DNA from 3 places in the Actinacidiphila sp. DG2A-62 genome. Region 3 is predicted to be linked to each of the others. Evidence: riboswitches for the same ligand, from Rfam matches in the RefSeq annotation. Region 3 holds a riboswitch; each other region holds the start of a gene.
What was found. A riboswitch is a leader RNA that binds a small molecule or an ion and turns the genes downstream of it on or off. The one in region 3 is predicted to bind cyclic di-AMP.

Region 1: linked by a shared signal. The riboswitch ahead of VSR01_RS15900 (peptidoglycan DD-metalloendopeptidase family protein) and the one ahead of VSR01_RS30550 (M23 family metallopeptidase) in region 3 are both predicted to bind cyclic di-AMP.
Region 2: linked by a shared signal. The riboswitch ahead of VSR01_RS24625 (C40 family peptidase) and the one ahead of VSR01_RS30550 (M23 family metallopeptidase) in region 3 are both predicted to bind cyclic di-AMP.

Annotation. Positions count from the first base shown of each region.
Region 1 is NZ_JAYMGI010000002.1:3,649,645-3,652,909, reverse strand. It holds gene VSR01_RS15910 (DUF4240 domain-containing protein) at 1-556, shown strand, start outside; gene VSR01_RS15905 (N-acetylmuramoyl-L-alanine amidase) at 650-1,351, opposite strand; cyclic di-AMP (ydaO/yuaA leader) riboswitch at 1,756-1,896, shown strand; gene VSR01_RS15900 (peptidoglycan DD-metalloendopeptidase family protein) at 1,908-3,265, shown strand, end outside.
Region 2 is NZ_JAYMGI010000002.1:5,468,735-5,471,999, forward strand. It holds gene VSR01_RS24620 (hypothetical protein) at 1-295, shown strand, start outside; gene VSR01_RS24625 (C40 family peptidase) at 401-1,456, opposite strand; cyclic di-AMP (ydaO/yuaA leader) riboswitch at 1,464-1,617, opposite strand; gene VSR01_RS24630 (C40 family peptidase) at 1,766-2,905, opposite strand; partial or broken gene pcrA (DNA helicase PcrA) at 3,145-3,265, shown strand, end outside.
Region 3 is NZ_JAYMGI010000002.1:6,814,432-6,817,696, reverse strand. It holds gene VSR01_RS30555 (GntR family transcriptional regulator) at 1-260, opposite strand, end outside; gene VSR01_RS30550 (M23 family metallopeptidase) at 557-1,444, opposite strand; cyclic di-AMP (ydaO/yuaA leader) riboswitch at 1,460-1,614, opposite strand; gene VSR01_RS30545 (M16 family metallopeptidase) at 1,966-3,265, opposite strand, start outside.

The DNA of each region.
Region 1 (3,265 bases), 3.2 Mb from region 3:
CCTGGGCCTGGCTGCGGAGAAGCGCGACGAGTGGGTACGGGACACCCTCGCCGCGCAGACCCCGCAGGAACTCGTGCGGTTCCAGGCGGAACTGGAGAACGCCATGGCCGAGGCGTTCACCTGGAATTTGTGGGGCGCGGCCGACCGCGTCTTCGGCGGCTGGTGCTCGGACGACACCTTCGCCTACTTCCAGCGATGGATGGTCGGCCTCGGCCGCCCCGTCTTCGAGGCGGCCGTCGCCGACCCCGACGCCCTCGCCTACGTCCCGGAGATCCGCCGGCTGTCCGGTCGGCCCCGGGACGGCTGGGGCGGGGACGCGCCGCAGTGGCCGGCGCTGCCGGACCTCGCCCCCGCGGTCCACGCGCGGCTGACCGGTGCGCCGGAGGACGCGTTCCACGCCGCCGTGGCGCTGCTGCGCACCCCCGCGCCGCCCGCCGCTGCCCCCCGCGGCCACCGGTGGAGCGCGCTCGACGAGCCCGAGGCCGCGCGGCGCCTGCCGCGGCTCACCGCCCTCTTTCCGCTGCCCCCGCCCAGCGCGTCCCGTACGCTCCTCTGACAACGATGCCATCCCCCCTGACCCCCCGCCCCGGGCCCACCTCCTGCCTCCCTGCCGAGGCGGCCCCGGGGCGGGGGTCGTCCTGTCCGCGGCTCAGGTGCCGTTGACCAGGCGCATGTAGCGGACCCAGTCCCAGTTCGGACCGGGGTCGGTGTGGTCGGTGCCCGGGACCTCGACGTGCCCGATGATGTGGTCGCGGTCCTTGGGGATGCCGTACTTCGTGCAGATCTCGGCGGTCAGCGCGGCCGACGCGTGGTACATCGCGGTGGTGAACCACGAGGCGTCGTCGACCCAGCCCTCGTGCTCGATGCCGATGCTGCGCGTGTTGTAGTCCCAGTTGCCCGCGTGCCAGGCGATGTCGTGCTCGCGGACGCACTGGTCGATCGCGCCGTCGGACGAACGCACCACGTAGTGCGCGGCCGCGGCGTGGCTGGGGTTCTGGAAGAGGCTGATCGTGTCGGCGAAGGTCTCCTGGGTGACGTGGATGACGACGAGGTTGATCGGGTACGTCGACGGCCGGTTGGACGCCGTGTAGTTGCTGGTGCTGGCCGGGGCCCAGGTGGCGGACGGGTAGTCGACGGTCGCCGCGGTCGCGGTGCCGTGCCCGGACCACAGCTCGCCGGCCAGTCCCGCGGTCGCCGCGGCGCCCAGCGCCAGCCCGCCGCGCAGCAGCGCCCGGCGGGAGGACGTGCCGGGCGCGGCGGAGCCGGCCGGGTCCGCCGGCTCCGCGGGGTCCGGTGACTGGCCGAATCCGGCGGGCTGCGGCGGGAGTTGGGGTCGGTTCCGGCGTGCCATGGCGGGCTCCCTCTGGAGGCAGAGTGCGGGCGAGTGCATGACAAAAATGTGGGGCTCGCCCATCGTGGGGCCGACGCCCGCGACCTGCCAAGCGGTTCGCGAAATGGCAGAGGTCCATACCCCTGGAAGCCGTCCCGCGCACCGCCGCGCACGCCTGCGCGCCGACCGGCGGAAACCGTTTCCGCCCGCTCACCGACGGTAGCCGTCCCTACCCCCTCCGCATCACGTATGACACACGCTCACATCACCGGCAGGCCACGCGAGGTGCCCGCTTTACCCCTTCTACGGATGGTGTGACCGTTTGGTTCCCGTTGCCAACTCCCGGGTTCGGCTTGGAAAACGCCCCCGGCTCTATTAACGTTCGATAACGCAGCGCGGTCGTCACCACCGCCGTCAGAGGCGGCACCGTGCGCTTGCCGAATCCCGTCCGCGGGAACCGGGGACCCGAGAACGTGGGGTGAATCGGCCGGCCGCGAGGCCGTCCGTAGGAGACCTTCCTGCTCCGAACCCGTCAGCTAACCCGGTAGGCGAGAGGGAAGGAAGGAGTGCGCCCGCCGTGGCGTCGAACCAGTCTGCCTACGCACCCTCGCCCGCCCGTCCCGAGGCGGAGACGACCGACGCGCAGGCGTCGGCCCCCTCGACCCCCTCGGTCCCGTCGGCGCGCACGGAGCCCGAGCCGCTGCCCCGGCAGGCGGCCCAACCCCCGCTCCCGCAGCAGCAGTTCGCACCGCAGCCGCAGCCGCAGTCGCAGCCGCAGTCCGCCGCCTCCTCCCGGTCCCTGGTGCCGCAGGTCCCCTCCCGGCCCGGCGCGCCCGTCGACGCCGTCGCGTACGCCGGACCCGCGCCGTACGCCGGCCCGGTCGCGTACCCCGAACCCGGTCCGTACGCCGAGTCCGGCCCGTACACCGAGTCCGGTCCGTACACCGAGTCCGCGCCGCACGCCCGGACCCGGGACGGCGAATACGGCGAGTACACCGACACCGGCGACGTCAACGGCGCCTACGCCGGCGGGCCGGCCGACGCCTACGCCGCCGGCCCGTACGCCGACCGCGCGCCCTACGCCGACCCTTACACGGACCCGTACGGCCCCCGCGCCGGGTACGCCGAGGCTCCCGCGCCCTACGCCGCCCCCGCCCCCTCCGCGGAGCCCGCGCCGCTGCCGGCCGCGACCCCCGGGCAGCTGCCCGAGCCGCTCCCCGCGCTCGCGCCGACCCCGCTGCCCGCCCTGGCCCCGGAGCCCGAACCCGTGCCGGAAGCCGCTCCCGCCGCCGAGGCGCAGCAGCGACCGCAGCGGCGCAATCTCTCGCGCGGCGGCGCCGTCCTCGGCATAGCCGCGATGGCCGCCGTCGGAGCCGCGGGCGTCGCCGCGGCGGCCCCGGCCGGGGCCGCGCCGGCCGCCGGGCCCGCGCCCGTGTCCGTGCCCGACGTCACGCCCGACATCACGCCCGAGCAGACCCCGGAGCCGCAGAACGCCGAGGGCCCGGCCGCCGACACCGGCCCGGCCGCCGCGCACACCGCGACCGCGGCGGAGGCGCCAGCCCCGGCCGCGGAGGACCTCACCGCCGCGCCCGACCAGGCGCGTACCGCGGAACCGCTGCCCGCGGCCGCTCCCGCCGCCGCGACCACGCCCGCCGCCGCGCCCGCGCCCGCCGGCTCCGACGCCCCCGCCGAGGACGCCGCCACGGAGCCCCCGCAGGCCGCGGCGCCCGCGCCCACCGACCCCGGCGAGGCGCTGCGCACCCGGATCATCGGCCAGGCCGTCGCCCAGCGCGAGGCCGCGGCCCAGGCGGAGCGCGACGCCGCCGCCAAGATCGCCGCCGACCGGGCCGCGCGGGAGTCCGCCGCGGCCAAGGTGCGCGAGCAGGCCGCCGCGGCGAAGGCAGCCGCCGAGGCGAAGGCGCGGGCCGAGGCGGA
Region 2 (3,265 bases), 1.3 Mb from region 3:
CTTCCTCACCCAACTGCCGGTGATGGGCAACAGCGGCGGGCAGGTCCGCTTCGTCTCCGGGATGCTCTACGGCGCGCTGACCATGCTCGTCACCGGCGTCGCGCTGATCGCCATCGCGCACGCCGACGACCTCCACCCCAGCAGCGCCAAGCTCGGCGTCAAACTGGCGGTGCTGATCGTGATCCTGGGCCTGGTCTACGTCAAGCGCGACGAGGAGCGCGTCGACCCCCGCGTCTTCGCGGCGGTCGGCGCGCTCACGGCCGTCAACATCTTCATCGCCGTCCTGTGGACATAAGGGCCTGGACGTGAGGGCCTGGACGTAGGGCGTCGTCGTGAGGGCGTCGACGTGAGGGCTTCGTCGCGAGGGCGTGGCCGAGGGTCGGCCCGGGGGCCCGCGTGCTCAGGCCACCCGGCGGGCCGCGGCGAACGGCATCCAGCTCATCGGCGCGATCTCCACGGTCGCGCCGGTGTGCGGCGCGTGCACGATCTCGCCGTTGCCCAGGTAGATGCCCACGTGCGAGATGCCGGAGTAGAAGAACACCAGGTCGCCGGGGCGCAGATCGGACTGCGAGACCGCGACGCCGTCCTTGACCTGGTCCCAGGTGGTGCGGCCGATGCCGACGCCGGCCGCCTTGTACGCGGCCTGGGTCAGGCCCGAGCAGTCGTACGCGTTGGGGCCGGTGCCGCCGGAGACGTACGGCTTGCCGCGCTGCGCCAGCGCGAACTGGATCGCGGCGGCGGCGCGCCCGCTGGCCGGGCCGTTGTAGGTATAGCTGACGCCGGCCGACGACGAGGACGAGGAGGACGTGCTCGCCGGGTGCATCGCGGCGATCTTCGCCCGCTGCTCCGCGGTGAGGCTGTTCAGCAGCTTCTGCGCGGCGGCCAGCTTCGTCTGCACGTTCTTCTTCTGGGCGGCCAGCTTGCTCTGCGCGCGAGACAGTTCGTCGAGGCTCGCGGTGGCCTGCTGCCGCTGGATGTTCGCCTGCTCCTGCTGGACCTTGAAGGTCTCCAGCGCCTGCTCCTGCGTGCTGGACAGCCGGTCGAGCATGTGCGACTGCTCGAGGAACTGCTCGGGGTTGCTGGACAGGAACAGCTGCGTGGTCTGGTCGATCCCGCCGTCGCGGTACTGGGCGGTGGCGAACTGGCCCAGCACCCGCCGGGTCTCGTTCATCTTCTGGGTCTTCTGGGCCACCTGCGCGAGCAGTTGGTTGGCCTTGGTCCGCGCGGTCGCGGTCTTCTCCTTGGCCTGGTCGTACTGCTGGGTGGCCACCTCGGCCTGCTGGTTCAGCGTGTCGATCTGCTTCTTGACCTCGCTGATCGAGGGCTTGGCGGGCGCGGCGTGCGCGCTCTCGCTCATCAGGGTGACCGAGGCCAGTGCCGCCGCCGTGACGCCGACCGCCGCACGGGGGGCGGCGGAGGCGAGTATTCGGGGACGCGGCTTGCGGTGCGACGCCAAGGAGGCGACTCCTTCCGTGGACCGCCGACCGGGTTAGCTGACGGGTTCGGGCTCGAAAGGTCGCCCTACGGTCCCGCGCCTCGCGGCGCCGGCCCGATTCACCCCAAATGCTGGTGGGTCCCCGGCTCCGGCCGTGCGGCCGGATTAGGCGGAGGTGGCATGCTGCCGGCAATTCCCGGCGGAGGACGTGTCACCTAGCCGGTTACCGTAGCCAACGGGTGCGGGTCATGGGAAGTTTGGATCGCAATGTGACCGACATCGCTTCGTGATCTTACCGTCGGTGGCCGCCGTGGCCGGCCCGCGTCGCGGTCAATACGGGCGAACCCCGGCGTAGATGGGCATTTCCGTGATCGGCGCGATCTTGACCACGGTGCCGGTGTGCGGCGCGTGGATCATCTGGCCGTCGCCGATGTAGAGCCCGACGTGGCTGATGTCGCTGTAGAAGAAGATCAGGTCGCCCGGCTGCAGAGCGTCCACGGACACCCGGTGGCCGACGTTCACCTGGTCCCAGGTGGTGCGCGGCAGGTTGATCCCGGCGGCCTTGTACGCGGCCTGGGTCAGTCCCGAGCAGTCGAAGGAGTCGGGGCCCGTCGCACCCCACACGTACGGCTTGCCGAGCTGGTCCCGGGCGAAGGCGATCACCTGCTGGGCGATCGAGGTGTTGGCGGCGCTGCCCGACCCGGTCGAGCCCGTCGAGCCGGCCGACTGCGCGGCCTTGGCCGCCTTCTGCGCCGCGGCCTTCTGCTGGGCGGCCAGCTCCTGCGCCCGCTTGCGCGCCTCGGCCTCCTGCTTGGCCGCCAGCGCCGCCAGCCGCGCCTTCTCCTGCGCGGTCAGGCTGTTGAGCAGCTTCTGCGCCTCGCCGAGCTTGGTCTGTACGTCCGCCTTGGCGGCCTTCAGCCTGGTCTGCTGGGTGGTCAGCGTGGCCAGGCTCTTGGCCGCCTCGATGCGCTGCTGGGTCGCGGCGACCTGCTGCACCCGGTACGACTCGACCGCGGCGCGCTGCCGCTTGTTCATCACGCTGGTCAGGTGCAGCTCGTCGACCAGCGACTGCGGGTCGCCGGCCAGCATGTAGCGGGTGGTCGAGTCGTCGCCGCCGTTGCGGTACTGCGCGGCGGCGATCTGCCCGAGCACCCGGCGCGAGTCGTTCAGCGCCTGCGTCTTCCGCGCGGCGGCCTCCAGCAGCCGGTTGACCTTCGCGTTCTGCTGGTCGACCTGCTCCTTGGCGCCGTTGTACTTCTCGGTGGCGACCTCGGCCTGGTGGGTGAGGCTGTCGACCTTCGCCTTGGTCTGCGCGATGGTCGGCTGGGCGGGCTTGCCCGGCGCGGGGGCGGCGCCGGCGCTCTCGGTCATCAGCGTCACGGTGGCCAGCGCGGCCGTGGTGATCCCCACGGCGGCACGCGGCCCCGGCGTGCTCAGCAAAGCGGTACGGGCCTTACGGTGCGTCGCCATGGCGGACGGACTCCTCTCGGACGCTGACCGAAGCGGCTGGTGCGGAACCGTAGCCAAGGCCCGCCGTTGCTGGGAAGGGCGATGTCCGATAAGGCCCGATACCTTTTCGTAATCTTTTTTCGACGCGGGCGTGTCGTCACCCTGCGTGCCGACCGGGCTACCGCGGCCCGGGTCCCGCGGAGCCGCGGCCGACCCGAACCGCCGCGGCTGTCGGCGGCGGGCCCTAGACTCGGGAGGCGATGAGCAGCCTCTTTGACGAACACTTCCTCGCCGGTCTCGACGCCGCCCACGGACCGGCCCACGGGCCGTCCGACCCGTCCTCCGGCGACGACGTGCCCCCGCCGGACGACGAGGCGGACG
Region 3 (3,265 bases):
TCCAGCAGGTCGTCCGCCTCCTGCTCGCTGGGCTCGGCGACCGAGGCGCCGGCGTGCCTGCGGGTGCGGACGAACCCCTCGGACTCCAGGGTGCGCAGCGCCTCGCGCACCGGCACCCGCGAGACGCCGTAGCGCTGCGCCAGCTGCTCCTCGGTCAGCCGGCCGCCCGGCGGGAAGAACCCCGCCACGATGTCGTCGCGGATCGCGGTGCACACCACCTGGGCGGAGATGCGGCGTCCCGCGCCGTCCGTCCCGTTCACCGGTGAATCCACCGGTTCCGCAGATCCGGCCGGTCATTCCGGCCGACGCGGTCGATCCGAACGATCCGGTCGACCCGGTCGATCCGTCCCACCCGATTCCGCCGATCGCCCATCACCGAGACCCCTTGCTCCCCTTATCCGCCCGGTTTTCCTTCCGGCATTGTGCCGGACTCCATTCCAGCACGTCGGGGAAAAGAAAAGTATCCCCGCATTGCGAGAAGGCCCCGGCGGGGTGCCGGGGCCTTCTCGGGGGACGGGCCGCTCTCGGGGAACGGGGTGGGACGCGACGGACGGGGTCAGATGGTGACGCCCTTGGACGCCATGTAGGCGACCGGGTCGATGTCCGAGCCGTAGTCGGGGGTGGTGCGCACCTCGAAGTGCAGGTGCGGTCCCGTGACGTTGCCGGTGGCGCCGGAGATGCCGATCTCCTGGCCCTCGGTGACCGTCTGCCCGGCCGAGACCAGCGGCTCGGTGAGGTGGCCGTAGAGCGTGTACTTGCCGTCGGCGTGCCGGATGATCACGTCGTTGCCGTACGCGCCGTCGGCGCCGGCCGAGACCACGGTGCCCGCGGCGACGGCGTGCACCGGCGTGCCGGAGCCGACCAGGAAGTCGACGCCGGTGTGCGAGCCGCTGGACCACATCGAGCCCGACGCCTTGTAGCCGGTGCCGATGGGCGCGTCGCCGACCGGCTTCATGTAGCCGGAGCTTGCGCTCAGCGAGGTGCGGGCGGTGGAACGGCTGGCGGTGGCCTGCGTGCTGCGGGCGGCCGCGGCCTTCGCCGCGGCGGCCTTGGCCCGGGCGGCGGCCTGCGCCTTCGCCGCGGCGGCGGCCTTGGCCCTCGCCGCTGCGGCGGCCTTGCGCTCGGCCGCGGCCTTGCGCGCCGCGGCGGCCTTGCGGGCCTTCTCCGCCTTGGCCTTCGCCGCGGCCTTCTCGGCGGCGGCCTTGTGCTGGGCGTCGGCCTGCGCGGCCAGCGTCTGGGCGAGCGAGCCGGGGACGTCGGCGGCCTGGGTGAAGACGGTGCTCTGGGCGGTGGCCGGCTCGGCCTCGCCCGGCGAGGCCATCGCGGTGGCGCCGAACGCGCCCGCGGCGGTCAGGACGGCGACGCCGGCCAGGGTGGCGGTGGTGCGGCCACGGCGCGGCCTGCGGTGCTTCCCGCGCAGGGCGGGACGAACGGGGAACGCCATGAGGAGGCGTCACTCCTTTCCTTCCTTCTCGCCTACCGGGTTAGCTGACGGGTTCGGAGCAGGAAGGTCTCCTACGGGGGCGGCCGCCGCGGTGGCGGACCTCCTCCCGATTCACCCCGGGGAAAGTGGGTCCCCGGCTCCCCTGGACGGGGACTCGGCGATGTACGGGTGTGCGCCCGGAGGACCGGACGCCGCTGTCCCGAGGACAACGAGCGTTGACGCTAACCGGGCGTTCGGCCCCGCACCAAACAGATCGGCCGATATGTAGCGCACGCCACACACGCCTCCGCAGGCTCATACAACTGGCCAAAACGGCATATTGGGCATCAAGTCGACGCCTGCGGGGAACCGGCGCTCGGACGCCCCTCGGACACTCTCGGACGCCCCCGGGCGCCCGTGGACGCGCCGAACCCCGGCCGCCGTGCGGGCGACCGGGGTCCGGGGGACGCGTCACCGCGAGGGCGGTGCAAGCGCCGCGGTGCGAGCGGTCCGAGCGGTCCGAGCGGCGCGGCGCGCGCCGGTCAGCTGATGACGGCGACCGGGCCGATGCCCAGCTCCCGCACCGGATCGGCGATCTTCGACGCGTCGCCGACCAGCACCACCACGAGACGGTCCAGCGGGAAGGCGTTGACCACCGCCGCGGTCGCCTCGACGGTTCCGGTGGCGGCCAGCCGCGCGTACATCCCGGCCTGGAAGTCGTCGGGCAGTTGCTGCTCGACCTGGTCCAGCAGGGTGCCGGCGACCGCTGCCGCCGTCTCGTAGCGCAGCGGCGCGACGCCCACCAGATTCTGCACCGCGACGTCCCGCTCGTCGTCGGTCAGTCCTTCGGCGGCGAGCGTGCGGATCACCTGCCAGGCGTCCGCCAGCGCCGGGCCGGTGACCTCGGTGGCCACCGAGCCGCTGATGCCGAGCAGCGCGGCGCCGGTGCCGTCCGCGTTGGACAGCAGCACCTGGGCGAAGGCCCGCACGCCGTAGGTGTAGCCCTTCTCCTCGCGCAGCACCCGGTCGAGCCGGGAGGTGAGGGTGCCGCCCAGGCAGTAGGTGCCGAGGACCTGCGCCGCCCACACCGGGTCGTGCTTGTCGCCGCCGGTGCGGCCGACGAGCACCTGGGTCTGGACCGAGCCCGGGCGGTCCACGATCACCACGCGGGAGGTGTCGTCCGCGGTGATCGCCGGCCGCGGCCGCGGCGTGCCGGGCGTGCCGGTCCAGCGGCCCAGCGTGCCGTCGAGCAGCGCGGGCAGGTCGATCCCGGCCAGGTCGCCCACGACCACCGCGGTGGCGGTGGCCGGCCGGACGTGCGCGGCGTAGAAGGCGCGCACCGCGGCCGCGTCGATATTGCGCACGGTCTGCTCGGTGCCCTGGCGGGGGCGGGAGCAGCGCAGCTCGGCCGGGAACAGCTCCTTGGACAGCGCCATCGCGGCGCGCCGCGACGGGTTGGCCAGCTCGTGCGGGATCTCGTCGAGCCGGTTGGCGACCAGCCGCTTGACCTCGTCCTCGGGGAAGGCGGGCGCCCGCAGCGCCTCGGCGAGCAGGCCGAGCGCCTTGTCCAACCGGCGGACCGGCACTTCGAGGCTGACCCGGACCCCGGGGTGGTCGGCGTGCGCGTCCAGCGTCGCGCCGCAGCGCTCCAGCTCGGCCGCGAACTCCTCGGCGGTGTGCTCGTCGGTGCCCTCCGACAGCGCCCTGGCCATGATGGTGCCGACGCCGTCCAGCCCCTCGGGCTCGGCGTCCAGCGGTGCGTCCAGCAGCACCTCGACGGCGATCACCTGCTGGCCGGGGCGGTGGCAGGTGAGCAGCGCCAGGCCGTTGCCGAGGGTGCTG